DNA from 2 places in the Aminobacter sp. MET-1 genome. Region 2 is predicted to be linked to the other one. Evidence: predicted binding sites of a transcription regulator. Region 2 holds the regulator's gene; the other holds the start of a gene.
What was found. Region 2 encodes LexA, which represses DNA repair genes until DNA is damaged. Its sites were predicted from a motif close to TGTTCNNNNTGTGTTCNG; they were not measured.
Positions count from the first base shown of each region.

Region 1: the regulator LexA is predicted to act here: its motif matches at 4,426-4,443, upstream of NDO48_RS23040 (putative DNA modification/repair radical SAM protein).

Region 1 is NZ_JAMSHL010000020.1:6,546-20,978, forward strand. It holds gene NDO48_RS23015 (hypothetical protein) at 1-391, opposite strand, end outside; gene NDO48_RS23020 (MarR family winged helix-turn-helix transcriptional regulator) at 467-898, shown strand; gene NDO48_RS23025 (hypothetical protein) at 925-1,284, opposite strand; gene NDO48_RS23030 (aspartate aminotransferase family protein) at 1,530-2,912, shown strand; gene NDO48_RS23035 (glutamine synthetase family protein) at 2,943-4,331, shown strand; gene NDO48_RS23040 (putative DNA modification/repair radical SAM protein) at 4,445-5,683, shown strand; gene NDO48_RS23045 (UdgX family uracil-DNA binding protein) at 5,680-7,131, shown strand; gene NDO48_RS23050 (glycerate kinase type-2 family protein) at 7,224-8,489, opposite strand; gene NDO48_RS23055 (heme-degrading domain-containing protein) at 8,657-9,154, opposite strand; gene guaD (guanine deaminase) at 9,213-10,532, opposite strand; gene NDO48_RS23065 (urate hydroxylase PuuD) at 10,620-11,843, opposite strand; gene NDO48_RS23070 (LysR family transcriptional regulator) at 11,989-12,909, shown strand; gene NDO48_RS23075 (serine hydrolase domain-containing protein) at 12,927-14,264, opposite strand; gene NDO48_RS23080 (winged helix-turn-helix transcriptional regulator) at 14,393-14,433, shown strand, end outside.
Region 2 is NZ_JAMSHL010000005.1:324,570-339,002, forward strand. It holds gene lpxA (acyl-ACP--UDP-N-acetylglucosamine O-acyltransferase) at 1-133, shown strand, start outside; gene NDO48_RS10270 (LpxI family protein) at 120-1,013, shown strand; gene lpxB (lipid-A-disaccharide synthase) at 1,010-2,173, shown strand; gene gltA (citrate synthase) at 2,318-3,607, opposite strand; gene gltX (glutamate--tRNA ligase) at 3,785-5,203, opposite strand; gene NDO48_RS10290 (ComEC/Rec2 family competence protein) at 5,313-7,859, shown strand; gene lexA (transcriptional repressor LexA) at 8,034-8,750, opposite strand; gene glp (gephyrin-like molybdotransferase Glp) at 8,858-10,063, opposite strand; gene moaC (cyclic pyranopterin monophosphate synthase MoaC) at 10,064-10,546, opposite strand; gene trpC (indole-3-glycerol phosphate synthase TrpC) at 10,548-11,360, opposite strand; gene trpD (anthranilate phosphoribosyltransferase) at 11,365-12,375, opposite strand; gene NDO48_RS10320 (peptidylprolyl isomerase) at 12,372-14,270, opposite strand; gene tpiA (triose-phosphate isomerase) at 14,416-14,433, shown strand, end outside.

The DNA.
Region 1 (14,433 bases), on a different contig from region 2:
GCGACAACAGCGCGATGTTGACGGCTCCGGCCGCAAGCTCCAGCACCTGCACGGTGACGAAGGCCGCGTCGAAGCGGCCCTCCCCCGCCCAGCCGGCCAGCACGTAGGCCGACGGCAGCAGCACCAGAATGCCGTTGGCAGCAACGATGCGCATGCGACGCTTCTTGCGCTGCACCCCCGGGCTCTTCCATCCCTTCGCCAACGAAAAGCCGGAGGCGCCGGCCACGATCATCAGCGGGATGAGCACCGCCATGCCGGCGAGTATGCCCGCCTTGGCCATAGCTACGGTTTCGAGATTGCCGGACAGCTCGGTGGCAACGGTGGCCAGCCAGAAGCTGCCGACGACGAGCAGGGCCGCGGCACCAGCCGCGGCATGGACTTTGGCTTTCATCGTCATGCCTCGCCGATTTCAATAGCAAGCTATATATCATTGCATAGCATGCTATTCAATGGCTATTTCTAAGCCATGACCTTCCAGAAAGACCGCTCAGCCGGCTATCTCGCCAACCAGATGGCGCGGCTCTTCGCCAAAGGCCTGCAACAGCGCATCCGCCCGCTCGGCCTTGCGCCGGCGCAGTTCATGACCCTGCTGGCCCTGTGGGACGAGGACGGGCTGACCCAGAGCGAACTGGTGCGCCGGCTCGACGTCGAGCAGGCGACCATGGCCAACACGCTGACACGGATGGAGCGCGACGGGCTGATCGAGCGGCGCACCCGGCCCGACGATGGCCGCTCGCAGTCCGTTCACCTGACCCCGAGAGCCGTGGCGCTGCGTGGACCCGCGACCGAGGCGGCGCGGGCGCAAAATGAGGCAGCGCTCGCCGCCTTCAGTGAAGACGAACGCCGTACATTCCTCGCTTTGATGCGGCGCGCTATCGCAGCCATGCACCAGGACTGATCACGCGAAGTTTGCCAAGCGCGAGCCTATTCCACCAGGCAGGTCGCCCGGCCGGTAAAGTTGAAGGTCTTGCCTTCGCCGCCTGATGTGCCGTCCGTGTCGTAGGTGGTGACCGCGTACTGGCCGATGTAGTCGCCATCGTCGCCCGACCTGGTCTTGACCATGACCTCAACATAGCCGTGCGGCTTGCCGGCCTCACGCTCGCGATAGACGATCAGCCTGAGTTCCTCGCCGTCGAGCCAGTATTGCGCCAGATGCGAACCGTCGAAGCTGATCTTGCGCAGGTCTTCGGCAACGCTCTTGTCGAGGATTTCGATCTCGCCCCGGAAATTGAAAACGGGGCTCCCCATGCCACGAGTGACACCACTCTCGATGGTCAGTTTCACTGCCTCATCCTTGGCACCGCATGACAGCCCGCCAGAGGCAACGGCCGGGCCTGCCACAAGCAGGATCGACATGGTGATACTATAACACGCACCGTCCCCTGCCCCCAAAGCACAGTGTCATGATCGTTGCCGGCGATTACGGCCCGGAAGGCGGCGCTGAGCCAACAGAGACCTGCACAACGGCCAGTTGCCGTTTGTAGGGGCGGCTGGCTAGAGTGGCGCCCGTCTGTCCAATGGGAGCCATGATGAACCGCATCGAACGACCCGAAACCACCGAAGGCGGCGTGCCGCTGTCGCGCATCGCAGAGCTTGCAGCGACGGAGGCGGAAATCTTCCGCCACGCCCGGCCCAAATCGGAGGCCGCATTGGGCAACGGCATGGCAGGGTTCTTCAACGGCGTCCCGATGCACTGGATGAAAGACTGGCCGACGCCCTTCCCCATCCTGGTCGACAAGGCGAGCGGTGCCACCATCACCGACGTCGACGGCAACAAGCTGGCCGACTTCTGCCTCGGCGACACCGGCTCGATGTTCGGCCATTCGCCGGCGCCCGTCGCCCGTGCCATCCGCCGGCAGGCTGCCCGCGGCCTGACCTATATGCTGCCGTCGGAGGATTCGCTCACGCTTGGCCTGCTCTTGGCAAAACGCTTCGGCCTGCCGCACTGGCAGATCGCGACGACGGCGACCGACGCAAATCGCTTTGCGCTGCGCGTCGCCCGCGCCGTCACCGGCCGCGACAAGATCCTCGTTTTCAACGGCTGCTACCACGGCGCGGTCGACGAGACGATGGTGCGGCTCGACGATGGCAAGCCGATCAACCGTCCTGGCCTCGCCGGCGAGTTCCGCGACCTCACCCAGCGCACGCGTATTGTCGAGTTCAACGATCTCGAGGCGCTGGAGAAGGCGCTGAGCCATGGCGACGTCGCCTGCGTCATCACTGAGCCTGTATTGACCAACTCCTGCATGGTGCTGCCCGAGCCCGGCTTCCTCGAAGGCGTGCGCGCGCTGACGCGGCAGGCCGGCACGCTGCTTCTGATCGATGAGACCCACACCATCTCGACCGGCCCGGGCGGCTACACCAGAAAGCACAATCTCGAGCCCGACCTGTTCGTGCTCGGCAAGCCTGTTGCCGGCGGTGTGCCGGCGAGCGTGTGGGGCATGAGCGAAGATCTCGCGGCCCGCTACGCTGCCTACAATGCCACCAAGGAGCCGGGCTATTCCGGCATGGGCACGACGCTGTCGGCCAATCCCCTCCAGTTCGCGGCGATGCGCGCAACGCTCGAAGAGGTCATGACCGAGGAAAACTACGCCCACATGGAGACGCTGGCCGAACGGCTGGCAACCGGCCTCGACAAGGCGATCCGAAAACGGAAACTGCCCTGGCACGTGATGCGTGTCGGCGCCCGTGTCGAGTTCATATGCGCCCCCGGCCCGCTCCGCAATGGCGGCGAGGCCGAGCACGCACATGCCTCCCGACTGGAGGCTGCCGTGCATGTGGCGCTGGTCAATCGCGGCGTGCTGATCGCGCCGTTCCACAACATGATGCTGGTCTCTCCGGTGACGACAGCGCGGCAGGTCGACAGACTGGTTGCAGCTTTCGGCGATATTGCCGCCCGTCTTACGGCATGAGACAAGGCACAAGGACAATTGAGTGACATCATGACATCACCTTCCGGCTCGACCATCGAAGAGGCCAGAGCCTTCCTCGACGCGAACCCTGATATCGAAGCCTTCGACATCGTTCTGACAGACGCCAATGGCGTCGGCCGCGGCAAGATCATTCGCCGCCATGAACTGATGGGACTGTACGAAGGCGGACGCCACCTGCCGATCTCGATCCTCGGCCTCGACATCACAGGCGAGGACGTCCACGAAACCGGCCTGATCTGGGATTCCGGCGACGGTGACCTGCGTGCATGGCCGATCCCGGGCACGCTGAAGCCGTTGCATGGCACCAGCCCGGCCCGCGGCCAGGTGCTGATGTCGATGTTCCATCTCGACGGCGCACCGATGACCTCGGACCCCCGCCTGGCGCTGAAGCGCCAGGTCGACAGGCTGGCCGAAAAGGGTCTTTACCCCGCCGGCGCCTTCGAGCTCGAATTCTTCCTGCTCGCCAACGACCGCGACGGCGACGGCAAGGTCCAGCCGGCCCGCGCAGTGCTGGATGGTCGTGCCTCGGGCAAGACCGAAGTCTATTCGGTCGACCATCTGCACGGCATGGAGCCTTTGTTCTCCGACATCTATGCTGCCGCAAAAGTGCAAGGCATCCCGGCCGAGACGGTCATCTCGGAATACGCGCCGGGCCAATACGAGCTCACTTTGCGCTACCGCAAGGACGTGATGCAGGCGGCTGACGACCTGCTGATGCTGAAGCGGCTGGTGCGCGCCCAGGCTCGCCGCCACGGGGTGACTGCCTGCTTCATGGCCAAGCCGATCGAGAAATATGCCGGCTCGGGCATGCATTTCCACGTCTCGCTGCTCGACCGCGACGGTCGCAATGTCTTCACTGAAGCCGAGGAAGGCACCTGGGAGCCGAAGCTGCTGCACGCGCTCGGCGGCCTCGCCGACACGATGGCGGAATCGATGCTGGTGTTTGCCCCGCACGCCAACTCGTGGCGCCGCTTCGTGTCACAGTCCTATGCACCGGTGGCGCCGACCTGGGGCGTCAACAACCGCTCGGTGGCGCTGCGCGTGCCGGCGGGCGACGCCAAGAACCGCCGCATCGAGCACCGCCCCTCGGGCGTCGACGCCAACCCCTACCTTGTCGCCGCGACCATCCTCGCCGGCATCTCGAAGGGACTGGAGGAACAACTCGATCCCGGCCCGGAAACCTCAGGCAACGGCTACGAACAGGCTGAAGGCACCGAAAGCGTGATGCCGCCGGACTGGCGCTCGGCCATCGAGGCCGCCAAGGCCTCGGAATTCCTGCGCACCGCACTCGGCCACGACCTGCACCGCACGTTCACGGCGATCAAGGAAAGCGAATATTTCCGCGTCGCCCGCACGGTCAGCGAGCTGGACTACCACCTCTATCTACACGAGGTGTGATCCCCCGGGGATGGCGGACAATCGCCCGCCATCCCTCCCCAGCTTCGATCACATTTCGCCGCACGCCGACGAAGCCTCTGGTCTCGTCAGTCAAAAGAACATATCATGAACAAATGGCAGTTCTTTCGACCCGCGAGAAACTCGCGATCCTTTCCGACGCCGCGAAATATGACGCCTCCTGCGCCTCGTCGGGTGCCGGCGGGCGCGACTCGCTCAAGTCCGGCGGCATCGGCTCGACCGAGGGCATGGGCATCTGTCACTCTTACGCGCCCGACGGCCGCTGCATCTCTCTGCTCAAGATCCTGCTGACCAATTTCTGCATCTACGACTGCAGCTACTGCATCAATCGCTCCTCCTCCAATGTCCGCCGCGCCCGCTTCACGGTCGATGAGGTGGTGCGGCTGACCATGGACTTCTACAAGCGCAACTACATCGAGGGGCTGTTCCTGTCGTCGGGCGTCGTCCGTTCGCCCGACAACACCATGGGAGAGATGGTGGAGGTGGCACGACGGCTCAGGCTCGACGAGAAATTCGGCGGCTACATTCATCTCAAGACCATCCCCGAGGCGTCCGCCGAGTTGATCGAGAAGGCCGGCCTCTATGCTGATCGCCTGTCGATCAATGTCGAGCTGCCGACCGACGAGGGCGTGAAGCGGCTGGCGCCGGAGAAACGGCCGGAGACGATCCGTGTCTCGATGGCAAAGCTGCGCTCGAAGATCGAGGAGAAGGCGGAGCCGACGCTACGGACGAAGACGCGTGAGCGCTTTGCCCCGGGAGGCCAGTCGACGCAGATGATCGTCGGCGCCGACGCCACGCCGGATGCCGGCATCCTCAAGACCAGCGCCCGGCTCTATGGCAGCTACCAGCTGCGACGCGTCTACTATTCGGCCTTCAGCCCGATCCCCGACGCCTCCTCCGCCCTGCCCCTCAGGAAGCCGCCGCTGATGCGCGAGCACCGGCTCTACCAGGCCGACTGGCTGATGCGTTTCTACGGCTTTGACCAGGGCGAAATCCTCGACGGCCAGCCAGACGGCATGCTCGACCTGGAAATCGACCCCAAGCTTGCCTGGGCGCTGCGCAACCGTGCCTCGTTCCCTGTCGACGTCAACCGCGCCGACAAGGAGAGGCTGCTGCGCATCCCGGGTTTCGGCACGCGCGCCGTCGAGCGCATCATCGAGACGCGCCGCTTCAAGCGGTTGCGCTTGGAAGATGTCGGCCGTCTCTGCCAATCCATCGCCAAGGTGCGCCCGTTCATCGTCGCCGACGGCTGGTCACCGGGTGCCGCCACCGACGCGGCACGGCTGCGCGAGACGATCGCACCGAAGCCGCAGCAGCTCGAGCTGTTCCGATGACCGGCCAGCCCGCTTTGTCACTGGCCGCCTATGCGGTGCACCTCGCCGGCCCGACCGACTTCGATGGCTGGCGCGATGCCGCGCGCAGGCTGAGCACCAACGAGGTGAAGCCCGAGGACATCGAGTGGCATGTCGGCGGCGAAGGCGACGAACTGCCGGCGCCGACGCCGGGCGTCGAACTCAGGGTCTCCCGAGAATTCGTCGAGCGTGCCACCATCGTCGCATGCCACAGCGACAGCGAGCGGTTCGCCCTGCTCTACCGGTTGCTGTGGCGGCAGCGCAGCGAACCGCATTTGCTCCGGATCGCCTCCGACCCGGACGTGCGCCGTTTCGAGACGATGGAGAAATCGGTCCGGCGCGACGAGCACAAGATGCACGCCTTCGTCCGCTTCCGAAAGATCGGCGATGGAAACGACGAGCGTTTCGTCGCCTGGTTCGAGCCCGATCATTTCATCCTCGAACTGGCCGCCCCGTTCTTCGTGCGCCGCTTCACCGGCATGCATTGGGCAATCCTGACGCCCCGTGGCTCGACCGAGTGGGACCGCGAAAGACTGGCGTTCGGCCCCGGTGCCTCTAGGAACGACGCGCCCACCGCCGACCAGTCGGAGGAGATGTGGCGGACCTATTTCGCCAACATCTTCAACCCAGCCCGCCTGAAGGTGAAGGCGATGCAATCGGAGATGCCCAAGAAATACTGGCGGAACCTGCCGGAGGCCTCGCTCATTCCGAATCTGATCGCTGGCGCCGACGAGGCGGCCCGCGAGATGATCGCGAGGATGCCGACCATGCCCGCAGCGCATCACCAGGCGATACAGGCCAGGCACTGGCCCTCAGCCGAAGCTGTTACCGAGACCGCGGCTCGATCTATCGACGCTTTGCGCCAGCAGGCAAGCCAGTGCCGGCGCTGCCCGCTGTGGAGCGAAGCGACGCAGACGGTGTTCGGCGAAGGCCCTGACATTGCCGAACTGGTGTTCGTCGGCGAGCAGCCCGGCGACCAGGAAGACCTGCAGGGCCGGCCCTTCGTCGGCCCGGCCGGCAGGATCTTCGACGCGGTGCTCGGCGAAGCCGGCATCGACCGCACGGCGGTCTATGTCACCAACGCGGTCAAGCACTTCAAGTTCGAGCCGCGCGGCAAGCGCCGTATCCACAGCAAGCCCAATGCCGGCGAGGTGCAGGCCTGCCGCTGGTGGCTGGCGCAGGAGTTGACGCTGCTGAAGCCGAAGCTGGTGGTGGCGCTCGGCGCGACCGCGGCCCAGTCGCTGCTGGAGGCGCCGGTGGCGATCACCCGGCAACGCGGCCAGACCATCGAACGCGACGACGGGCTCGCGGTGTTCCTGACGATTCACCCGTCCTACATCCTGCGACTCCGCGACCCGCAGGAGGCGGCAGCCGAGCGTACCCGCTTCGCCGAGGACATGAGGGCCGTTCGGGCGATGATGGCCGCGTAGCGCCGAGCCAAGCGGAGCCGGGCCAGATCATATCAGGACGAGCCGCCGGCTCGGAGAAACGCCCTCTCGTTCAGACGAAGGGCGGAAGCTTTCTACCGGATGAGGATCGCCCTGAGGTCGTTGACGTTGGTGCCGGTTGGCCCAGGGACGAAAAGATCGCCCACCGAGTTGAACGCCGTCCAAGCATTGTTGCCGGCGAGCATCGCCTTGGCGTCGACGTCAACGCCATGCATGCGCGAGACGGTCGAGCCGTCGGCAAAGGCGCCGGCATTGTCTTCGGAGCCGTCGATGCCGTCGGTGTCGGCGGCCAGCGCGTCGATGCCCTCAAGACCGTCGATACCGATGGCGAAGGCGAGCAGGAATTCGCTGTTGCGGCCACCCTTGCCCTTGGCACGGAGCGTCACGGTCGTCTCGCCGCCGGACAGGATCAGCACAGGCTTGCTGAATGGCCGGTTGCGGGTAGCGACCTCGCGGGCGATGGCCGCATGTACGCCGCCGACCTCGCGCGCCTCGCCTTCGATGGCGTCGGAGAGGATGACGGTTTCAACGCCCCGCTTGCGTGCTGCCTCGGCGGCGGCGTCGAGCGACACGGCGGCGGAAGCGATGACATGCACCTCGTTGCGGGCAAAACGCGGGTCGGTCGGCTGTGGCGCATCGGCGGCAGCCGAGTTGATGTGGGCTATGACATTGGCGGGCAGCGCGATGCGGTAGGTTTCGATCAGGCGAAGCGCGTCGGCGCGGGACGCCTCGTCGGGCACGGTCGGCCCAGAGGCGACGAGCGCCGGGTTGTCGCCGGGAATGTCGGAGACGACCAGCGAGACGACGCGCGCCGGCCAAGCGGCGGCCGCCAGCCGGCCTCCTTTGATGCCCGAAATGTGCTTGCGGATGGTGTTCATCGCCGAGATCGGCGCGCCGGAGGCGAGCAGCGCCTCGTTGACGGCAATCTCGTCGGCAAGCGTCAGGCTGCCGGCCGGCGACGGCAGCAGCGCAGAGCCGCCGCCCGAGACCAGCGCAACGACGAGATCGTCCTCGGTCAGGCCGGAAACCGTCTGGAGCAGAAGCTTCGCCGCCTCAAGGCCGTTGGCGTCCGGCACCGGGTGCGAGGCCTCGACGATCCTGATGCGCTCGCAAGGGGCGGCAAAGCCGTAGCGGGTGACCACCACGCCTTCCAGCGGCCCCTGCCAGGCTTTTTCGAATGCGGCCGCCATCTGGGCCGAGCCTTTGCCGGCGCCGATGACGATGGTCCGGCCCTTGGGCTTTTCCGGCAGGTGGCGGCGGATGGTGAGCTCCGGATCGGCAGCAGCGACGGCCGCTTCGAAGATGCTAGTCAGAAACTGCTTGGGGTCGGTCATGGCCATCCGGACTCTCACTATCAGTCGCTTTGTCTGTTCATGTCGCGCCGCCACTCGTCCCGTCCTGAGCTTGTCGAAGGGCCGGCACCTAAGGCGCAAGCGGCTACGTTGACGCCCCCTCGCCCCGCCGTTCACGAGGAGAAGGTAAAGGTGGCGGCAACGCTGTATTCAAATCATACCGGCCCGAGCGCCACTTCCTGCCTCGGAACACCCAGATGGTCGGCGATTGCCGCCACGACTACCTCGTGGTCCTGCCGCTCCGGCAGGCCGGACACGGCAACGACGCCGATAACGCCGACGCCCTTGATCCGGATCGGGAATCCACCGCCGGCGAGCACATAGTCCTCGATCGGCAGGGCCTCGCCCACCGGGAAGGTGCGATCTTCGCGCGCCTTGGTCAGCACCATGCGGTAGCTGCTGCGATGGAACATCTTGACCACATTGATCTTGCGGCGCGTCCACTCGGAATTGCTCGATGTCGAGCCAGGCAGCGCGCAGTAGAACAGCGTCCGGTCCCACAGCTTGATATCAACCACGATCGGGAACTTCTCGGTGAGCCCGCGGGTGCGGATGGCCGAGCCGATCTCGTAGGCTGTCGCCTCGTCGAAGCCATCGAAGACCAGCCGGGTCTCCTGCTCGGCGATCTTCTTCACATCATCGGCAGTTGCCATCGTCCGCTCCTCCTTCAGACCAGAGGTCACATGGCAGACGCAGGCCAATGACGCAAGGTCAGGCCGTCTTGTCCATCACCGACTTTGCCGGCGCGCCCGCGACATAGACCTCGACCACGGCACGGTCGTCGCCCATCGTCTGCAGCAGGAACAGCTCTTCGGCCAGCGTGCCGCAGCGCTCCATCCTGAGCCGCATGCCCGGCGTGGCGCGCGAATCGAGCACGACGATGTCGGCGTCGGTGCCGACGTCGAGCGTACCAACCTTGTCGGAGATCGACAGCGCCTCGGCGTTGCCGCGCGTCAGCTGCCAATAGGACGCCAGCGGGTTGAGCTTCTCGCCGTTGAGCGCGATGACCTTGTAGGCTTCGTCCATGGTGCGCAGCATCGAATAGCTGGTGCCGCCGCCGACGTCGGTCGCAGTCGCGATGCGCAACGGCTTCTCACGCCGGCGATAGCGCTGGTAGTCGAAGAGGCCCGAGCCAAGGAACAGGTTGGAGGTCGGGCAGAACACGGCGATCGAGCCATGTTCGGAGATCGCGTCGGATTCGCGCTCGCCGAGATGGATGCAATGGCCGAGCAGCGTGCGCTGACCGAGCAGGCCGTAGTGGTCGTAGATGTCGGTGTAGTCGCGCGACCAGGGGTAAAGTTCCTGGGTGAAGGCAATCTCGGCGTGGTTCTCCGACAGATGCGTCTGGATGTGCAAGCCGGGATGCTCCTTCGCCAGCTGCCCCGCCATCTCCATCTGCTCGGGCGTCGATGTGATGGCGAAGCGCGGGGTGATCGCATAGTGCTGGCGACCCTTGCCGTGCCACTCCGCAATCAGCGCCTTGGTGTCGTCATAGCTCGCCTGCGGCGTGTCGAGCACGCCATCGGGCGCATTGCGGTCCATCATCACCTTGCCGGCGATATTGAGCATGTTGCGGTCATGCGATTCGGCGAAGAACGCCTCGGCCGACTGCTTGTGAACGGAGCAATAGGCGGCGACCGTCGTCGTGCCCTGGCGCACCACCTCGTCGAGGAACAGGCGCGCGATGCGACGGCCGTGCTGGGCGTCGATGAACTTGGTCTCTTCCGGAAAGGTATATTTGTTCAGCCATTCCAGCAGCTCGGCGCCGTAGGCGGCGATGATCTGCATCTGCGGCACATGCACATGCGCGTCGATAAATCCTGGGAGGATGAGATGCGGGCGATGATCGATGAGCTGGACATTGCTGCCGGCCTGGGCCGCGACCTGGGCGTAACCGCCGACCGCGGCGATCTTGCCGTCCCGCATCAGCACCGCGCCGTCTTCCTCATAGGCGTAGGCGGCATGGTCGTCGGCACTGTCGGGCCAGCGCCGGAACGACAGGGTGCGGCCGCGGAGAAGGGTCGTGGTCATGGCAAATCCAGCTTTCAGTTCGGGCCAGCTTGGGTGTGGCCGGCCTCAAGGTCTGCGAACGGCCGCTAGCCGGTCAGTTCCGGGCCGTCAGTTCTTGCGGGCCTGTTCGTACCAGGCGACGAGCAGTGCCCGCTCCTCCGGTGTGATCTGGGTCACGTTTCCGGGCGGCATGGCGTGGCTGCGGCCGGCCTGCAGATAGATCTCGCGGGCATGCTCGGCAATGGCGCCGTCGGTCTCGAGAATAACACCCTTCGGCGCGTGGTAGATGCCCTCATAGGATGGTTCGGCGGCGTGGCACATGGCGCACCGGCCGAGCACGGTGTCGCGCACCTTCGGGAACTCGGCCGACGCGACGAAAGGTGTGGTGGTGACGGCGGCGTTCTTGTCCTCGCCGGTCAGAACCTTGGGCACCGTCGACAGCCACATGATGATGATGAACAGCAAGGTGGCGGCCAGCCAGGTCCAGTGCGGGTTGCCGGCGCGCTTGTGGATGGTGTTGAAGTAGTGGCGGATCAGCACGCCGATGATGAAGATCAGCGAGGCGATGACCCAGTTGAACTGCGTGCCGAACGCCAGCGGGTAGTGGTTCGACAGCATCAGGAACACGACCGGCAGGGTCAGGTAGTTGTTGTGCGTCGAGCGTGTCTTGGCGATCTTGCCGTATTTCGGGTCGGGCTTGCGGCCGGCGATGAGGTCCGCGACGACGATCTTCTGGTTCGGGATGATGACCATGAAGACGTTGGCCGACATGATCGTCGCCGTGAAGGCGCCGAGATGCAGGAAGGCGGCGCGGCCGGTGAACAGCTGCGTGTAGCCCCAGCTCATGAACACCACCACCGCATAGAGGATGATCATCAGAAGCGTGTCGTGGTCGCCGAGCTTCGACTTGCAGAGCAGGTCGTAGATGATCCAGCCGAGGCCGATCGAAGCCAGCGAGATGGCGATGGCGATGGGCGCAGACACGTCGAGCACGTTGCGGTCGATCAGGAACAGTTCGGCGCCGCCGTAATAGACCAGGCAGAGCAGCGTGAAGCCCGACAGCCAGGTGGCGTAGGACTCCCACTTGAACCATGTCAGGTGCTCCGGCATCTGCGCCGGCGCGACCAGGTATTTCTGAATGTGGTAGAAGCCGCCGCCGTGGACCTGCCACTCCTCGCCATGGGCGCCCACGGGCAAGGCGTCATGCTTGCGCAGCCCGAGATCGAGCGCGATGAAATAGAATGATGAGCCGATCCAGGCCATCGCAGTGATGACATGCAGCCACCGCACGGCGAAGCTCGCCCACTCCATGAAAAACGCCAAGTCGTACATCCGCCGTCCCTTTTCGCAGCATCAGCGATCTTACGATGCCTGATGCCTCGCGGAAGAGGAAGGATTCGCGATGACTTTCAAAAAAATCTGGAAAATACTAACGTGGTATTGCGCGGCATAAGCCGGCTATGGAACCGGGGCACGCATGGCATACCTTGATAACATCGCTGTCTTCGTTCGCGTCGTGGAACTCGGCAATCTTTCCGCCGCGGGCCGCGACATGCGCATTTCGCCTGCCGTCGCGTCCAACAGAATCAAGGAGTTGGAAAAGCATCTCGGCGTGCGCCTGTTCAACCGCACGACGCGCCAGCTGATGCCGACCGAGCACGGCAACGTCTTTTACACCGGCGCCAAGCAGGTGCTGGACGCCATCACCGAGGCGGAGGCCGCGGTCGCAGCTCTTTCCGGCCAGCCGCGCGGCACCATCCGTGTCACAGCACCCCTCGGCCTCGGCCGGCGGCTGGTTGCCTCGGGCATTCCTGAATTCCACGACAAGTACCCTGATATCGAGGTCAGGCTCCGCTTGTCCGACCACAATGTAGACATCCTCAAGGAAGGCCTCGACGTGGCCTTCCGGCTTGGCGTGATCGAGGATTCCAGCCTCCGGATGCGCGGCATCATGGAGTGCGAGCGCGTTCTGGTCGCCTCGCCGAAATATCTGGAGCGGCGCGGAGAGCCGCAGAGCCCGCACGAACTAATCGGCAAGAAGCACGACTGCCTGATGCTGCGTTATCCCGGCGCGCGCGAGTTCTTCTGGACCCTGGAGACACCGGGCGGGCCGACGAAGTTCGAAGTGCACGGGCCCTTCGATTCGGACGACGGGGACGTGCTGACCGGCTGGGCCCTTGCCGGCCGCGGCATCATCAACAAACCTCGTTTCGAGGTCGAGCCCTTCATCCGTGACCAGCGGCTCAAGGTCATCCTGCCGCAGACGCCGCCGACGCCGGTGCAGTTCGCCGCGGTCTATCCGCACAAGAAGCTGCAGGACCCGAAGGTCCGGCTGCTTCTCGACTTCATGGCGGAGCGCTGCCACAAGCTGATCAAGGACATCCTTGCCGGCAAGTAGGCTAGCCGCGTCAACACTTAGACGACGGCCTGATAGGCCGAGGTCCAGAAGTCGGTGTAATGCGCTGGCGCCTGCGGCGAATCCATCAGCCGTTGGGTGAGCAGGATGCCAGCCAGATCCTCGACCGGATCGGCATAGGCAGAGGTGCCATAGCCGCCGTCCCAGCCGAAACGCCCCGGTGACATCCAGAGATTGTCACGCTTGAGGGCCACCGACATGCCGAGCCCCCAGCCCGAACTGCCGTTGAAGAACATAGCCGCGCTGTCCTTCTGCTCTGCTGTCAGCTGGTCGGTGGTCATCAGTTCGACCGATGCGCGCGACAGGATGCGCTCGCTGCCGAGCTGCCCTTTGCCGAGCAGCATCCGCTGGAAGGCGAGATAGTCTTCGGCAGTCGAGACCAGGCCGCCGCCGCCGGATTCGAACGTGACTGGCTTGGCAAACCGGCCGCCCGATGCCTCGTCATAGACGCCGAGCTTGCCGGTCTGGAAGTCGCGCGAATAGGCAGTGGCGAGCCGACCGATCTTGTCGGCAGGCACATGGAAACCGGTGTCCTTCATGCCGAGCGGCGCGAAGATACGCTCCTGCATGAAGGTGGACAGCGGTTGGTCCGCGGCGCGCGTGACCAGCACACCGGCCACGTCGAGCCCGGTGTGGTAGAGCCAACCCTCACCGGGCTGGTGGGCGAGCGGCAGGCTGCCCACAGCCTTCATGAAGGCGTCGGGTGAACCCTTGAACAGGTCGGCGCTCGGGGCGATGCCAGCCTCTTCCATCGCAAACTGCAGCGGATAGGCGAAGGGATAGACCATGATCGCGCCCAGACCGAAGCGCAAGGTGAGCAGGTCGCGTAGCGTGACCGGGCGGCTGGCCGGCACGGTATCGGTGAGCTGACCGCCGACCGTCTTCAGCACCTTGCGGTCGGCTAGTTCCGGCAGCCACTTGTCGACGGGGTCGTCGAGCCTGAGGCGGCTTTCCTCGACCAGGATCATGGCCGCTGTCGCGGTGACCGGCTTGGTCAGCGAAGCGATGCGGAAGATGGTGTCGCTGCGCATCGGCTTGCCGTCGTTGAGCGAAAGCGTGCCGGCAGCCTCGATATGGGTCTCGCCGCCACGGTTCACCGCCCACACCAGTCCGGGCACATCACCGCTTTCGACATGCCCAGCCATCACCTTGCGCATCCACTCGAGCCGGTCGGCGGAGAAATTGCCCGTCGTCATCGTCGTTATCCCTGATTTTGCAGTCACGGTCGCCACGCCCGCGTCCGACTGCTCCTGCTGTGCCGATGCCATTGTGGGGACCAGAAGCGCCGAAAGGGCGGCACCTTTCATCACCGTACGGCGATCCATTCCCGTGTTCATCCTCGCCTCCTTGGGGCGCAGTACAAGATCACCGGCGAACCGCCGGTCAAAACCGATTGCATTTACTAATCAGTTGCAAGATAGGGCGACCGATTTTACATTGCAACTGGTTTTCTGGAGCATCTGTCATGAGCGAGCATCACCGGTCGGGTTGTCCGATCAACCTCAC
Region 2 (14,433 bases):
TGCGCGCTCCGAATTTGGCTCCTCGCCCATCGCGATGAAGATCGTCGATTTCATCTCCAGCCGCGGCAAGCGACATTATGCCATGCCGCCCCTAAAGGGTGTTGTCGATGACGACGCCGATGACGAAGGTTAAAGGGCGTACGCAATTCGATCTCGGCGCTGCCGATCGGGTCGGCATCATCGCCGGTAGCGGCCGGCTTCCGGTCAATGTTGCCGACAGCCTCGCCGCTGCCGGCCACAGGCCCTACATCATCCGCATTGACGGCGAGACCGATCCAGGCACGAGCTTGGCGGAGCACGATGGCGAAACGCTCGCTGTGGAGCAGTTCGCCGACCTCTTTGCGCTGTTGAAGCGCCAGAAAATCACCCATCTCATCCTCGCTGGTGGCGTTAGCCGCCGTCCGGCATGGAAAGCGATACGTCCCAGCATCTCGCTTCTTCGGATCTTGCCGCAGGCGCTTGCAGCGCTGACGCGCGGAGATGATGGCCTCCTGCGTATCCTGGTCAGCCTGATCGAACGCAGCGGCGTCAAGGTTGTCGGCGCGCACCAGATCGTGCCAAACCTTCTGGCGGTTGAAGGTCCGATGGGCACGCATGTACCGCAGCAAGGTGACTGGGCCGATCTTGAGGCCGGCCTGGAGGCCGCGCGTGCCATCGGTTCTCTCGATATCGGCCAGGCTGCCATTGCCATCGGCGGTCGTGCCATCGCCCTTGAAGGCATCGAAGGCACCGACCTGCTGCTCAAGCGCGTGCGTGAACTACGCGACAACGGCCGTATAGCCGGGCGCAAGCGCGGCGTTCTGGTCAAATGCGCCAAGCCGAACCAAGAGCTGCGCACCGACCTGCCGACCATCGGCCCTGCAACCGTCGATGCGGCACATGCGGCTGGCCTGGCCGGAATCGGCGTGGAGGCCAACCGCTCGCTGGTGCTGGATTACGGTGAACTGGTCGCAAGGGCCGACAGGCTCGGCCTGTTCGTCGTCGGGCTTGCGGACCAGGGGGCGCACAAATGACCTTGCCGGCGCTCAAGATAGCCATCGTTGCCGGCGAGGAGTCGGGTGACCTTCTTGGCGCCGATCTTGTAGCTGCTCTGCGCCGCCTGAGCGGGCGTGAGGTGCGTCTTGTCGGCATTGGCGGGCGTCATCTGCAGGAGCAGGGACTTACGCCACTCTTCGATGGCGGCGAGATCGCGCTCATGGGGCTCAGCGCCATCATCCGCGACCTGCCGCGACTGATGCGGCGCATCGGCGAGACGGCGCGGTTCATCGCTGCCGAAAAGCCTGACTGTGTGGTGACCATCGACAGTCCGGATTTTTCGCTGCGCGTGGCGAAAAAGGTCCGCGCGCTCGATCCCACGATTCCGATCGTCCATTACATCTGCCCCAGCGTCTGGGCCTGGCGTCCCGGCCGCGCCAAGGCGATGAAACCTGATATCGACGAGGTTCTGTGCATCCTGCCCTTCGAACCGGCCGAGCTTGCCCGGCTGGGCGGGCCGAAGGGCACCTATGTCGGTCATCGCCTTGCCAGCGACCCCGGCGTGGCGCTGGCCGCTGCGATGCAGCTGACCGAACGGGATCTTTCGCCTGAACGTGAAAAGACCTTGCTGCTGTTGCCGGGCTCGCGCCGCGGCGAGGTTCGCGGGCTGCTCGGCGCCTTCGGCGAAACCGTCACCGCCCTTCGTGCGCGCGGGCACCGCCTGCGTCTGGTACTGCCGACAGTGCCGCATGTTGCCGGTCTCGTCGAGGAAGGTGTTTCCAGCTGGGCGCACAAGCCGGAGATCGTGCTCGATCCCCGGCGCAAGTGGCAGGCCTTCGGCGAAGCGGATGCCGCACTTATCGCTTCCGGTACGGTTGCGCTCGAACTCGCGCTCGCCGGCGTGCCGATGATGTCCAGCTACAAGCTTGACCCTTTCATGCGTCTTGCCCAGCGGCTGATCACTGTGTGGAGCGCGTCGCTTCCCAATCTGATCGCCGACCGCCCCGTGATCATCGAGGTCTACAATCAGTATGTGCGGCCCGAGTGGATGGCGCGCCATGTCGAGGGACTTTTCTCCGACAGCGGCCTGCGTCGCTGGCAGAAGGACGGCTTTGCTGAAATAGCGCGCCGTATGGCAACCGAACGCCCTTCGGGCGAACTGGCAGCAGAAGCGGTTCTCGGCCACATCCGCACCTGAGTGCTGCGCGCGTCGGCACGGGCATAGAACGCTCCGACACTTTCAACCTTCGCATCGTGCGTTCGCAGCTGTCGCGATTTCGCGGCCTCTGCGCAAAAAAAACGCCCGCCAAAGGGCGGGCGTTTCACGTTCAGGTCGTCCGGATCAGCGCTTGGCGATCGGCACGTAATCGCGCTCGGGAGCGCCGGTGTAGAGCTGGCGCGGCCGGCCGATCTTCTGGCGCGGATCCTCGATCATTTCCTTCCACTGCGCGATCCAGCCGACGGTGCGGGCGAGCGCGAACAGCACGGTAAACATGGTGGTGGGGAAGCCCAGCGCCTTCAGCGTGATGCCCGAATAGAAATCGATGTTCGGGTAGAGCTTCTTCTCGATAAAGTATTCGTCGGTCAGCGCGATGCGCTCGAGCTCCATCGCCACATCAAGCGTCGGATCGTCCTTGATGCCGAGTTCGCCGAGCACTTCATGCGTGGTCTTCTGCATGATCTTGGCGCGCGGATCGTAGTGCTTGTAGACGCGGTGGCCGAAGCCCATCAGGCGGAACGGATCGTTCTTGTCCTTGGCGCGGGCGATGAATTCGGGGATGCGATCGACGGTGCCGATCTCGGCCAGCATGTTGAGGGCGGCTTCGTTGGCGCCGCCATGTGCCGGGCCCCACAGGCAGGCGATGCCGGCGGCGATGCAGGCGAACGGATTGGCGCCCGACGAACCGGCGAGACGCACGGTCGAGGTCGAGGCGTTCTGCTCATGGTCGGCGTGCAGGATGAAGATGCGGTCCATGGCGCGGGCCAGAACCGGGTTCACCTTGTACTCCTCGCACGGCACGGCAAAGCACATGTGCAGGAAGTTGGCAGCGAAGTTCAGCTCGTTCTTCGGGTAAACGAAGGGCTGGCCGATATGGTATTTGTAGGCCATGGCGGCGATCGTCGGCATCTTGGCGATCAGGCGGATCGAGGCGACCATGCGCTGATGCGGGTCGGAGATGTCGGTCGAGTCGTGGTAGAAGGCAGAGAGCGCGCCGACGACGCCGCACATGACGGCCATAGGGTGCGCGTCGCGGCGGAAGCCGGTGAAGAAGCGCGACATCTGCTCGTGCACCATGGTGTGGCGCGTGACGCGATAGTCGAAGTCGTCCTTCTGGGCCTTGGTCGGCAGCTCGCCGTAAAGCAGCAGGTAGCAGACCTCGAGGAAGTCGCCGTGCTCGGCGAGCTGGTCGATGGGGTAGCCGCGGTGCAGAAGCACGCCGGCGTCGCCGTCGATGAAGGTGATCTGCGACTCGCAGCTCGCCGTCGACGTGAAGCCCGGGTCATAGGTGAAGGCGCCTGTCGTGCCGTAGAGGGATGCGATGTCGATCACATCCGGCCCGACCGTTCCGCCTCGGACCTTGAACTCGTGAGTCTGGCCGCGGAATTCAAGTTTGGCGGTCGAATCTGTCATCGCATTCTCCTTAGTGCTCAGCCGCCGCAAGACGGCGAAATTTCAACAAGCAAACCCTTTGCCCGGAACGCTTGAACTTGCCTTCCAGCTTCCCCGCTGCTGTCAAATTGGCTTGTTGCCGCAATGTTGCACCGCAATAGCCTCATTTCAATGCAAAACTAGGAAAGCACTGCTGACCTAATCGATTTGATCGGAAATGCGGCTCAGACTTTCGTCGCGCCCCAGAACCTCCAGAACATCGAACACCCCAGGAGAGGTGCTCTTACCCGTCAGGGCGGCACGCAACGGCTGTGCCACGGCGCCCAGCTTCACATTTTCGCGTGTTGCGAACTCGCGGACGGCAGCTTCGGCGGAAGCTGCACTCCAGCCTGAGTCGACGGAGCTGAGTGCCCCATGCACACCTTTGAGGATGGCCTTTGCCGCGTCGTTGAGCAGGGTCGCTGCCTTCTCGTCGAGCGGCAGCGGACGCTGAGCAAACAGGAAGGCTGCGCCATCGGCGAGCTCGATGAGTGTCTTTGCGCGCTCCTTCAGGCCGGGCATCGCCGCGAGCAGCTGCGCTTTCGTCTTGTCGTTGAGTCCGTCGGCCACGGTCGCGCCGTTGGGCAGATAGGGCAGAGTGGCCACGAAGATGTCGAGCAGCTTGGCGTCGTCCATCTGGCGCATATGGACGCCGTTCAGCGCTTCCAGCTTGGCGAAGTCGAAGCGGGCAGCACCCTTGTTGACGTCCTCGATCTCGAACCAGGCGATCATGTTTTCAATGCTCATCACCTCGTCGTCGCCGTGGCTCCAGCCGAGACGGGCGAGATAGTTGAGCAGCGCCTCGGGCAGGTAGCCCATGCCGCGATAGGCATCGACACCGAGCGCGCCGTGACGCTTGGACAGCTTGGCGCCGTCGGCGCCATGGATCAGCGGAATGTGCGACATCACAGGCACGTCCCAGCCCATGGCGTCATAGATGACGGTCTGGCGCGCGGCATTGGTAAGGTGATCGTCCCCGCGGATGATGTGGGTCACGCCCATGTCATGGTCGTCGACGACGACCGCATGCATGTAGGTCGGCACGCCGTCCGAACGCAGAATGATGAAATCGTCGAGATCCTTGTTGGGGAAGCGAACGTCACCCTGCACGCGGTCGCGCACCAGCGTCTCGCCTTCCTGCGGCGCCTTGATGCGGATGACCGGTTTCACGCCTTCAGGCGCCTCGGAAGCATCGCGGTCGCGCCAGCGTCCGTCATAGCGCGGCGGGCGGCCTTCGGCGCGGGCCTTTTCACGCATCTCGTCGAGCTCGGTCGGCGTGGTGTAGCAATAATAGGCCTTGCCCATGCGAACGAGTTCCTCGGCCACTTCGCGGTGGCGCGGGGCGCGCTCGAACTGCGAGATGGGCGCACCTTCCCAGGTGAGTCCCAGCCAGGTCAGGCCCTCGAGGATCGCGGCGGTTGCAGCATCGGTCGAGCGTTCGCGGTCGGTATCCTCGATGCGCAGCAGCATCTTGCCGCCGGTGTGGTGGGCATAGAGCCAGTTGAACAGGGCGGTACGCGCACCACCGATATGCAGATAGCCGGTGGGCGAGGGGGCGAAGCGGGTGACGACGGACATAGCAGATTCCAAGGAAGCATGGCGTCGCCCGGCCGGAGGACCGGCGGCGCATGGTGTTTCGGTGGCGTTGATGTAGCATAGAAGGTCAGGGGCGCAAGAGGCAGGCCCGATGGGCGACCGGGTGCGGGAGGGGCAGGCCGGAGAAAGTCCGGCGGTGGAGGTCAGCGAGCGCGACTTGCTGAACCGTCCGGCTGCGCTTCCGACTTTGATCCCAGCGCCCGAACGACTGCCCGACGCGCCCGGCAATGCCGCGGAAGCCACGGCCCCAACCCTCTTCGGGGACGTCTCGGATCGTCTGTGGCTGGCTGGATCGGATCTGGCCAGGAGGCTGCGAACCGCTCGGGTTCAGCTTGCCGTCGAGGCCGAGCTCGAACGCGGTGCGGCATTCATGCTGGTCCCGGTCTTCCTCGCCCTGGGCGCGTTGATCTATTTCAACCTGCGCAATGAGCCCGAGCTGCTGCCTCTCGTGGCGGCGTTCGGGCTCATGCTTGCGCTTTGCGTGCTGGCCCGGTCGCGCAGGATCGTCCATCTCGGACTAGCGGCCTGGGCCTGCATGGCGCTCGGCCTGGTCGCCGCCAAGGTTGAAACCATGAGGATGGCTACAAAGATGCTCGGCGCCGAGGTTTCGACCACCCTGAGCGGGAGGGTGGTGGACATCGACCATCTCGACAAGGGGCGTCTGCGCCTTACCATCGATGTGGCTACGACCGCGAGACCCAGGCTGCGTTTTGCCCCCGATAGGGTAAGGCTCGTCGCCCGCCAAGCGCCTGAAGGTCTGGTCGCCGGCTCGACGGTGCAGGGCTACGCCAGGCTCATGCCGCCATCGGGGCCGGTGCGCCCCGGCAGCTACGACTTTTCCTTCGAGAGCTATTTCGACGGCATCGGCGCAAGCGGGTTCTTCATGAAGGGGCCAGATCTGGCGGCCTCGACGACAGAGCAGACGCCAACTCAAAGTATGTTGGCCTGGGTGGCGAATGCCCGTGACCGAGTTGCTGAGCGCATCCGCCAGCGTATTGGCGGTGCCGAAGGCGAGATCGCGGCAGCACTTGTGGTCGGCGTGCGTGGCGGCATCCCCGAAGATGTCAATGAGGCTCTCCGCCGAACAGGGCTCTATCACATCATCTCGATCTCCGGCCTGCATATGGCGATGGTTGCCGGCACGGTGATGTTCCTTATGCGTCTTGGCTTTGCCGCCTTCCCGGATTTCGCATCGCGGCATCCCGTCAAGAAATACGCCGCCGTCGTCGCCCTGGTCGGCATTGCCGCCTATCTGTTCATCTCGGGCGGAGAGGTGGCGGCCCAGCGCAGCTTCGTCATGCTGGCCGTGATGTTGACTGCGGTGCTGTTTGATCGTGCTGCGCTGACGATGCGCAATCTCGCCATTTCCGCCATCATCGTCATTCTGGTGTCGCCGCATGAGGTGGTCGGTCCGAGCTTCCAGATGTCGTTTGCCGCCACCGCAGCACTCGTCGGGGCCTATGGCTGGTGGTCCGAGCGCCGTGAGGAGCAGGCACAGCCTGTTGGCGAGATGACATTGTGGTCGCGTGCCTGGCACTGGGGGCGCAACGCCACAGTCGGCCTTGTCGCTACCTCCATCATCGCCGGTGTCGCCACGGCAGTGTTCGGCGCCTGGCATTTCCAGCGTGTGTCGCCGCTCAGCCTCGTCGCCAATCTGGCGGTCATGCCTGTCGTATCGGTGCTGGTGATGCCGTTCGCGGTGTTCGCCAGCCTAGCCATGCCCTTCGGACTGGATGGGCCGTTCCTCGATGTCATGGGCGCCGGTTTGCGCGTCATGATCGCCATGGCCGAATGGATTTCCGACCGCTCGCCGCTGGACGCCGTCGGGCTGGTATCGACCTGGTCGGTCGTGCTGGTGACAATAGCCCTTGTCGTCGCTGCGACGGCGACGACCTGGCTGCGCCTTGCCGCAGTGCCATTCGTCGTGGCCGGCGTGCTCGTCATCGGCGTCGCGCCGTCGCCGGATGTGCTCGTGGCCGAAGATGGACGCCTCGTCGGCGTCGCCACCGACGATGGCAAGCTCGCGGTCAACAGGCCAAGGCCAAACCAGTTCACGTCAGACAACTGGATGCGGGCGTTGGCGGTGGAAGAGCTTAGCAAGCCGTCGCAGGATGCAGAGAAGACCAGAGGGACCGCAGCTCCGGCTGCCGATGGCCCACGCTTTGGGGCCGCGCCGCAGAGCCTTCCTGCGAATGGTCGGGCCAAAGGCCTTGCGCCAGCTGAGGACGCCGTCAAAACCGTCGCCGGCGCAAGTGCCTTCCACTGCTCCGCGGGTTTGTGCACGCTTCGACATCAATCCGGCGCGACGGTTGTCCACGCGTCCAATGCTGCTGCGGCGTGGCAAGTCTGCCGAACGGCTGCACTCGTCGTCATCGACGATGCGACTGCTGGAGATGTCTGTGGCGGGCAGGTCGCAACCGTAGTGACCAAGCGCGATCTGGCGCGTCTGGGCAGCGCCGCGGTCTATCTGACGCCAGTCGTGGCGGGCGGCGCGTCGGTGCTATCGGTCGAATATGCCATCACCGAGCCCTACCGGCCATGGCATGCGCACCGCCAATTTTCCCGCGAGGCGAGGGGACTTGCACCCAATCGCCAAGAGGCGGTGAGAAAACAGCCAGACAACGCGACGACCGAATAGCCCACCGCAGGCAAGCGTGCCATATGCGGCAAGCTCGAAACTGCGGTCTATACGGCCTCGAAGCATCTCAAGACTACCATCGCCATTTCCGCTCTCCTCGGATTGCGGCCACGCTCAATGTCTTTGCTCTTACACAACTTGAGACGGAAAACGCTTCGTCTTCTGGGAGTTGCCCTAGTAGCGGCGGATCAGCCCGACGAGCTTGCCCTGCACCTTGACCCTGTCTGGCCCGAAGATGCGGGTCTCATAGGCGGGATTGGCTGCCTCCAGAGCGATCGAGGCGCCCTTGCGGCGGAAACGTTTCAGCGTCGCCTCCTCGTCGTCGACGAGGGCCACGACGATCTCGCCGGGGCTCGCGGTACTGGCATTCCGGATGATGACAGTGTCGCCGTCGAAAATGCCGGCCTCGATCATCGAGTCGCCTTTGACCTCAAGCGCATAGTGCTCGCCGCCCATGATCATGTCTGGCGGCACCGAAATGGTGTGTGTCCGGTGCTGGATCGCGTCGATCGGCACACCCGCAGCGATCCGTCCCATGACTGGAATGGCAATGGCGGACACGGCATCGTCGTCGTTGCTTGCAGCGGCCGGGCGCGACGGCTCGGGCTTGCGGCCAAGCGACCCTTCGATGACGCTTGGCGAGAACTTCCTGGCAGCGTTGAGACCGGGCGCAATCGAGTCGGGCAGGCGCAGCACTTCGAGCGCTCGTGCCCTGTTGGGCAGGCGGCGGATGAAGCCGCGTTCCTCGAGTGCGGTGATCAGGCGATGGATGCCGGACTTGGAGGCGAGGTCGAGCGCTTCCTTCATTTCATCGAAGGATGGAGGGATGCCCGCCTCCTTCAACCGCTCATGGATGAACAGCAGAAGCTCATGTTGTTTGCGCGTCAGCATCGCCGCCCCCAAGGAATCGCGAGAAAAACAAACCCGGAACAAACACTATCTGTTCCAGTTGTGTTCCGCAACTGTTTAAATTTCGTGAAGGTTATCGGCGGGATTGTTCAGCGCAGCATCAGCACGCGGCAGGCACTGCCGGATTCGGCCGGTTCCGCAAAGGGGCCGCGGATAACAGCGCAATTGGCGTCGGCCAGCGTCCGGAGCATGGACGAATCCTGCACCGTAAACGGCGTGACGACGAGCCCATCAAGGGTCTGGCGTGCGACAGCGCGGACAAAATCCTGACGCAGATCGTTGGCCGGCATCGGCGTATCGAGCACACCGTCCCTGATGTCGGCGACGTGAGAGCGTCCGCCCAATTTTGCCAGCAGCGGCTTCAGGAAGATGTGCGAGCAGATGAGGCTCGCGACCGGATTGCCGGGCAGGCCGACGCAGCGCGTCGCGCCGAGGCGACCAAACATCAGCGGTTTGCCGGGGCGCATGGCGATCTTCCAGAACGAAAGATCCATGCCGAGGCCGGTTAACACGCGATGCACTAGGTCGTGGTCGCCGACGGACGCACCGCCCAGTGTGACGATGACATCGGCCTTGGCGTCGAGTGCTTTCTGGACCAACCCCGAGATGGCGTCCGTGCTGTCGGCGGCTATGCCGAGGTCGAGCACACGAGCGCCGATCGAGCGGGCAATTGCAGCGACGCCATAGGCGTTGGACGAGATGATCTGGTCGGGGCCGGGCGTGCTACCCGGCAGCAGAAGCTCGTCGCCGGTGGCGATGATCGCGACCAGTGGTGCGCGCACCACCTGGACGTCGGGGTGATTGGCGGAGGCGATCAGCGAGAGGGCTGCCGGATCGAGCAGGCGGCCGGCGTCGAGGATGAGGTCGCCTTCGCTGAAATCGAGGCCGCTGAGGCGAATGTTGCGGCCGGGATCTGTCGGTTCCAGCACTTCGACCGCACCATTGCCGAGATCACGCGCGTTTTCCTGGATCACCACGGTGTCCGCCCCCGCGGGAACCGGCGCTCCGGTGAAGATGCGCACTGCCTGTCCCGTACTGACGGTCCCGGTGAATTGTCGTCCCGCCGGGGCCTGGCCGATGACTGAAAGTTTCGCCGGAAGCGTGGCGATGTCTGCTGCCCTGACAGCATAGCCGTCCATGGCGGAGGCGTCGAAAGGCGGCTGGGTGCGCAAGGCGTACAGCGGTGCCGCCAGAACGCGGTCGGCTGCCTCGTGCAGGGTAACCCGATCCGTGCCGGTGGGTGCGGCACCTTCAAGCAGGCGTTCGAGAGCCTCGGTGACCGGCAGCAGTGCCATCTATTCTGTCGCCTTGAAGTCGCCCGACTTGCCGCCGGTCTTTTCGATCAGCCGGATGCCTGAAATCACCATGCCGCGGTCGGCCGCCTTGGCCATGTCGTAGATGGTCAGGCAGGCAACTGAGGCAGCCGTCAGCGCCTCCATCTCGACGCCGGTCTTGCCGGTGACGCGCGCAAGTGCGGTCACGCGCAGGCCGGGCAGGGTCTCGTCCGGCTCGATCTCAACCGTCACCTTGGTCAGCAGGATCGGATGGCAGAGCGGGATCAGCTCATGCGTGCGCTTGGCCGCCATGATGCCGGCAATGCGCGCTGTGCCCAGCACGTCGCCCTTCTTGGCGTTGCCGGAGAGGATTAGATCAAGCGTCTCGGGCCGCATGGCGATCATGCCTTCGGCGATCGCCGTGCGGGTCGTTTCGGCCTTGTCGCCGACATCGACCATGTTGGCTTCGCCCGCGGCACCGATATGGGTGAGCGCCGCTGCCATGTCAGGCTCCGGCCGCTTGCTGCGCGCCTTCGAGCAGCAAGCGGGTCGCTGCCGCCACGTCGGACTGACGCATCAGGCTTTCGCCGACGAGGAAGCTGCCGATGCCCGACTTCTCCAGCCGCAGACAATCGTCATGGGTGAAGATGCCGCTTTCGCCGACCAGAACGCGATCCGCCGGCACCATCGGCGCCAGCCGCTCCGACGTGGTGAGGCTCACCTCGAAGGTCCTGAGGTTACGGTTGTTGACGCCGAGGAGCCGCGATTCAAGCTTCAGCGCACGCTCGGTCTCTTCCTCGTCATGCACCTCGATCAGGGCATCCATGCCGAGCTCGAAGGCGGTGTCCTCGAGGCGGCTGGCATCGTCGTCGCTCAGGCTCGCCATGATTATCAGGATGGCGTCCGCGCCCCAGGCACGGGCTTCGTAGACCTGGTAGGGCTCGAACATGAAGTCCTTGCGCAGCGCGGGCAGGGCGCAGGCCTTGCGCGCCGCGGTGAGGAATTCCGGGGCGCCCTGGAACGACGGCGTGTCGGTCAGGACAGAAAGGCAGGCGGCGCCGCCCCCGGCATAGGCTTGAGCCAGCGACGGCGGATCGAAATCGGCGCGGATCAAGCCCTTGGACGGGCTCGCCTTCTTGATCTCGGCGATCAGCCCGAAACGGCCCTCGCGGCGCTTGGCTTCCAGCGCCTTGAGGAAGCCGCGCGGCGTGTCGGCATCGCGTGCCTGCGCCTGCAGTTCGCCGAGCGGCAGGCGGGCCTTGGCAGCTGCGATCTCGTCGCGCTTGTAGGCTTCGATGCGGCGGAGGATGTCGGCCATGGTGCTATCCGTTCGAGATGCCGACCAGCCGGTCGAGCACGGCGCGGGCGCGGCCACTGTCGATCGCATCGGCGGCAAGCTTGATGCCTTCGCCAATGGTTGCGACCTTACCGGCGACAACCAGGCCGGCGCCGGCATTCATCAGAACCGTGTCGCGATAGGCACCCTTGGCACCCTCTATCACGCCACGCAATGCCGCCGCATTGTAGGAGGAATCACCGCCACGCAGCTCTTCGCGCGTGTGCCTGGCGAGGCCGACCTGTTCGGGCGTCAGCGTGAAGGTCGAGATCTTGCCGTCGGCCAAGGCCGCGACATGCGTTTCGCCCGTCGTGGTGATCTCGTCATAGCCGTCGCCATGAACGACCCAGGTCGAGACGGCGCCAAGTTCCTTCAGCGTCTCGGCGACCGGAACAATCCATTCGGGCGAGAACACGCCGACGAGCTGGCGGTCGACGCCGGCCGGATTGGAGAGCGGGCCGAGCAGGTTGAAGATGGTGCGCGTGCCGAGTTCGACGCGTGTCGCACCGACATGCTTCATTGCCGGATGATGCGCGGGCGCGAACATGAAGCCGACGCCTGCTTCGTGGATGCATCGGCCGATGGCCTCGGGCGTAAGCTCGATGTTGACGCCCAGCGCCGTCAGCACGTCGGCAGCGCCTGTCAGCGACGACAGGCCGCGATTGCCGTGTTTGGCCACAGGCACGCCCGCGCCGGCGATGACGAAGGCCGATGCGGTCGAGATGTTGACGCTGTGCGAGCCGTCACCACCGGTGCCGACGATGTCGATGGCATCCGCAGGTGCGTCGACGCGCAGCATCTTGTCGCGCATCGTGGCGACGGCGCCCGAAATCTCGCTGACGGTTTCGCCGCGCACGCGCAGCGCCATCAGGAAGCCGCCTATCTGGCCGGGCGTCGCTTCGCCCGACATGATGATGTCGAAAGCATCGCGTGCTTCCTCGAAGGTGAGCGGCGTTCCCGCTGCGACCTTGGCGATATGGGGCTTCAGCGCGCTCATCTTGCCGGTGCCGTGCTTGCCCGGGCCAGGGCCTGCTGGTTGACGGTTGCACCGTATTCGGCCTGCAGTTGCTGCACCAACTGATCGAGCAGGTCGTCCGACATGCCGGTGGCGAAGGACTTCTGCGCGTCTGCCGGAACCGTGCTGGCATCGGCGCCGGCCGGCTCAAACACCTCGACGATCTTGAACAGGATCTGGCCGTCGCCGGTCGGCGAGGGCACGACGCCGGTGCCGCCCTGGCCCATCTCGAACATGGCGGCAGCACCTTCGCGACCGAAGTCGGCGTCATCGGCCTCGCGCTTCAAGCCGCGCTTGGTCTGCTTCTCGAGATTGAGCTCGGAGGCGATGGTGGCGAGGTCGGTACCGTCCTTGAGGCGCTTTGCCAGCTCGTCGGCCTTGTCCTTGAGGCGCTTTGTCGTCTCGGCGGCAGTCCAGTCGGCCACAACCTTGTCGTGGACCTCGTCGAGCGTACGATCACGGGCAGGCGTGATGCCGTTGACCTCGAAGAACACGAAGCCGTTGGTGCCGATGTTGAGCGGCTGGTTGTCGATGCCGGCTTCCGCCTCGAAGACGGCCTGGATCAGGTTGCGTGAGTCCGGCAGGGTGCTGACGACGGTGCCGTCAGGGCGCTGACCGGCGCGGTCGATCGCTTCGATGGTGTTGACCTTGAGCTTCAGCTTGTCGGCAGCCGACTGCATGGAATCGCCTCCAGCGCGCGCGTCTTCGTAGGAATCGTGCACGTCGAGCAGGATGCGATTGGCTTCCGCCAGGGCCAGGTCCTTGCGGATCTGGTCCTTGACCTCATCCAGAGGCTTGGTTGTCTCGGGTGTCACTTCACTGACGCGGACCAGCACCGGTCCGAAGGCGCCCTGAATGACGTCGCTGACCTGGTTGGCCTGCAGCGCGAAAGCGGCTTCAGCAACCGCCTTGTCGGCGATAACGTCCTTGGTGACGGTGCCGAGCGCGACGTCTGCTGCGGTCTTGCCCTGGTCGGCGACCATCTTGTCGAATGCCGTGCCGCCCTTGATCGCGTCCGACGCTGCCTTGGCCGCATCGGCGCTGGCGAAGACCAGTTGGTCGATCTTGCGCGTCTCTGGCGTGGTGAAGTGCGACTTGTTCTTGTCGTAGTCCTGGCGAACCTGCTCGTCGGTCACCGAGCCGAGGTCCATGATGTCCTCGGGCTCAAGCTTGACATAGCTCAGCTTGCGGAACTCGGGTGCCGCGTAGTTCTTCTTGTTTTCCTCAAACCAGGTCTTGAGCGCGTCGGCAGCCGGAGGGGCGATTGGCTCGACCAGCGACTTCGGCAGGGTGAGGTAATCGACGGTGCGGTCTTCGCCGCGATAAAGGGCTACTGCTCGCAGGAAGGTGTCGGGCGCCTTCATGCCGTCGGAAACGGCCTCGACGATCTGCTGGCGCACGGCGACCTGGCCGCGGTTCTTAAGATAGTCCTCGGGGCGCATGCCGATCTGGCGCAGGATGTATTCGAATGCACGGCGGTCGAACTGGCCATCGGGACCCTTGAAGGTCGGATCGTCCCAGGTCAGCTGTGCCAGGCGGTCCTTGGACAGGCCGAGGCCGAGCTTGCGCGCCTGCTCATCGAGCACCGCACCTGCAACGAGCTGCGCCACGACCTGGTTCTCGATGCCGAGCGCCTTGGCCTGTTCGGCAGTCAGGCGCTGGCCGAACTGCTGCGACATGACATTGAGCTGGCGGTCGTAGGCGAGGCGATATTCGACTGCGGACACAGAGGTGCCGCCAGCGGTGATGACCTTGTCGCCGCCGAATTCGTGTAGCATGCGTCCGGAAATGCCCCAGATGGCGAAGCTCACCACAAGCAGCAGAAGCAGCAGCTTCGCGACCCAGGTTCCAGCGGCACTTCGCATCGTTTCGAGCATATTCAGATCCCGTATTCGCGCATTCTCGCATGCGCCTGCATGAACGAAGCGCAATAGCGTCCTTCGACGCCAGTGTCGATTGCTTTGTGGCCTGATTTTGGTAGTGAGGGTGCCCGAGCGTAGTTAGATGTCGAGGGAAGAGCACATGACTCCAGGAATTCGC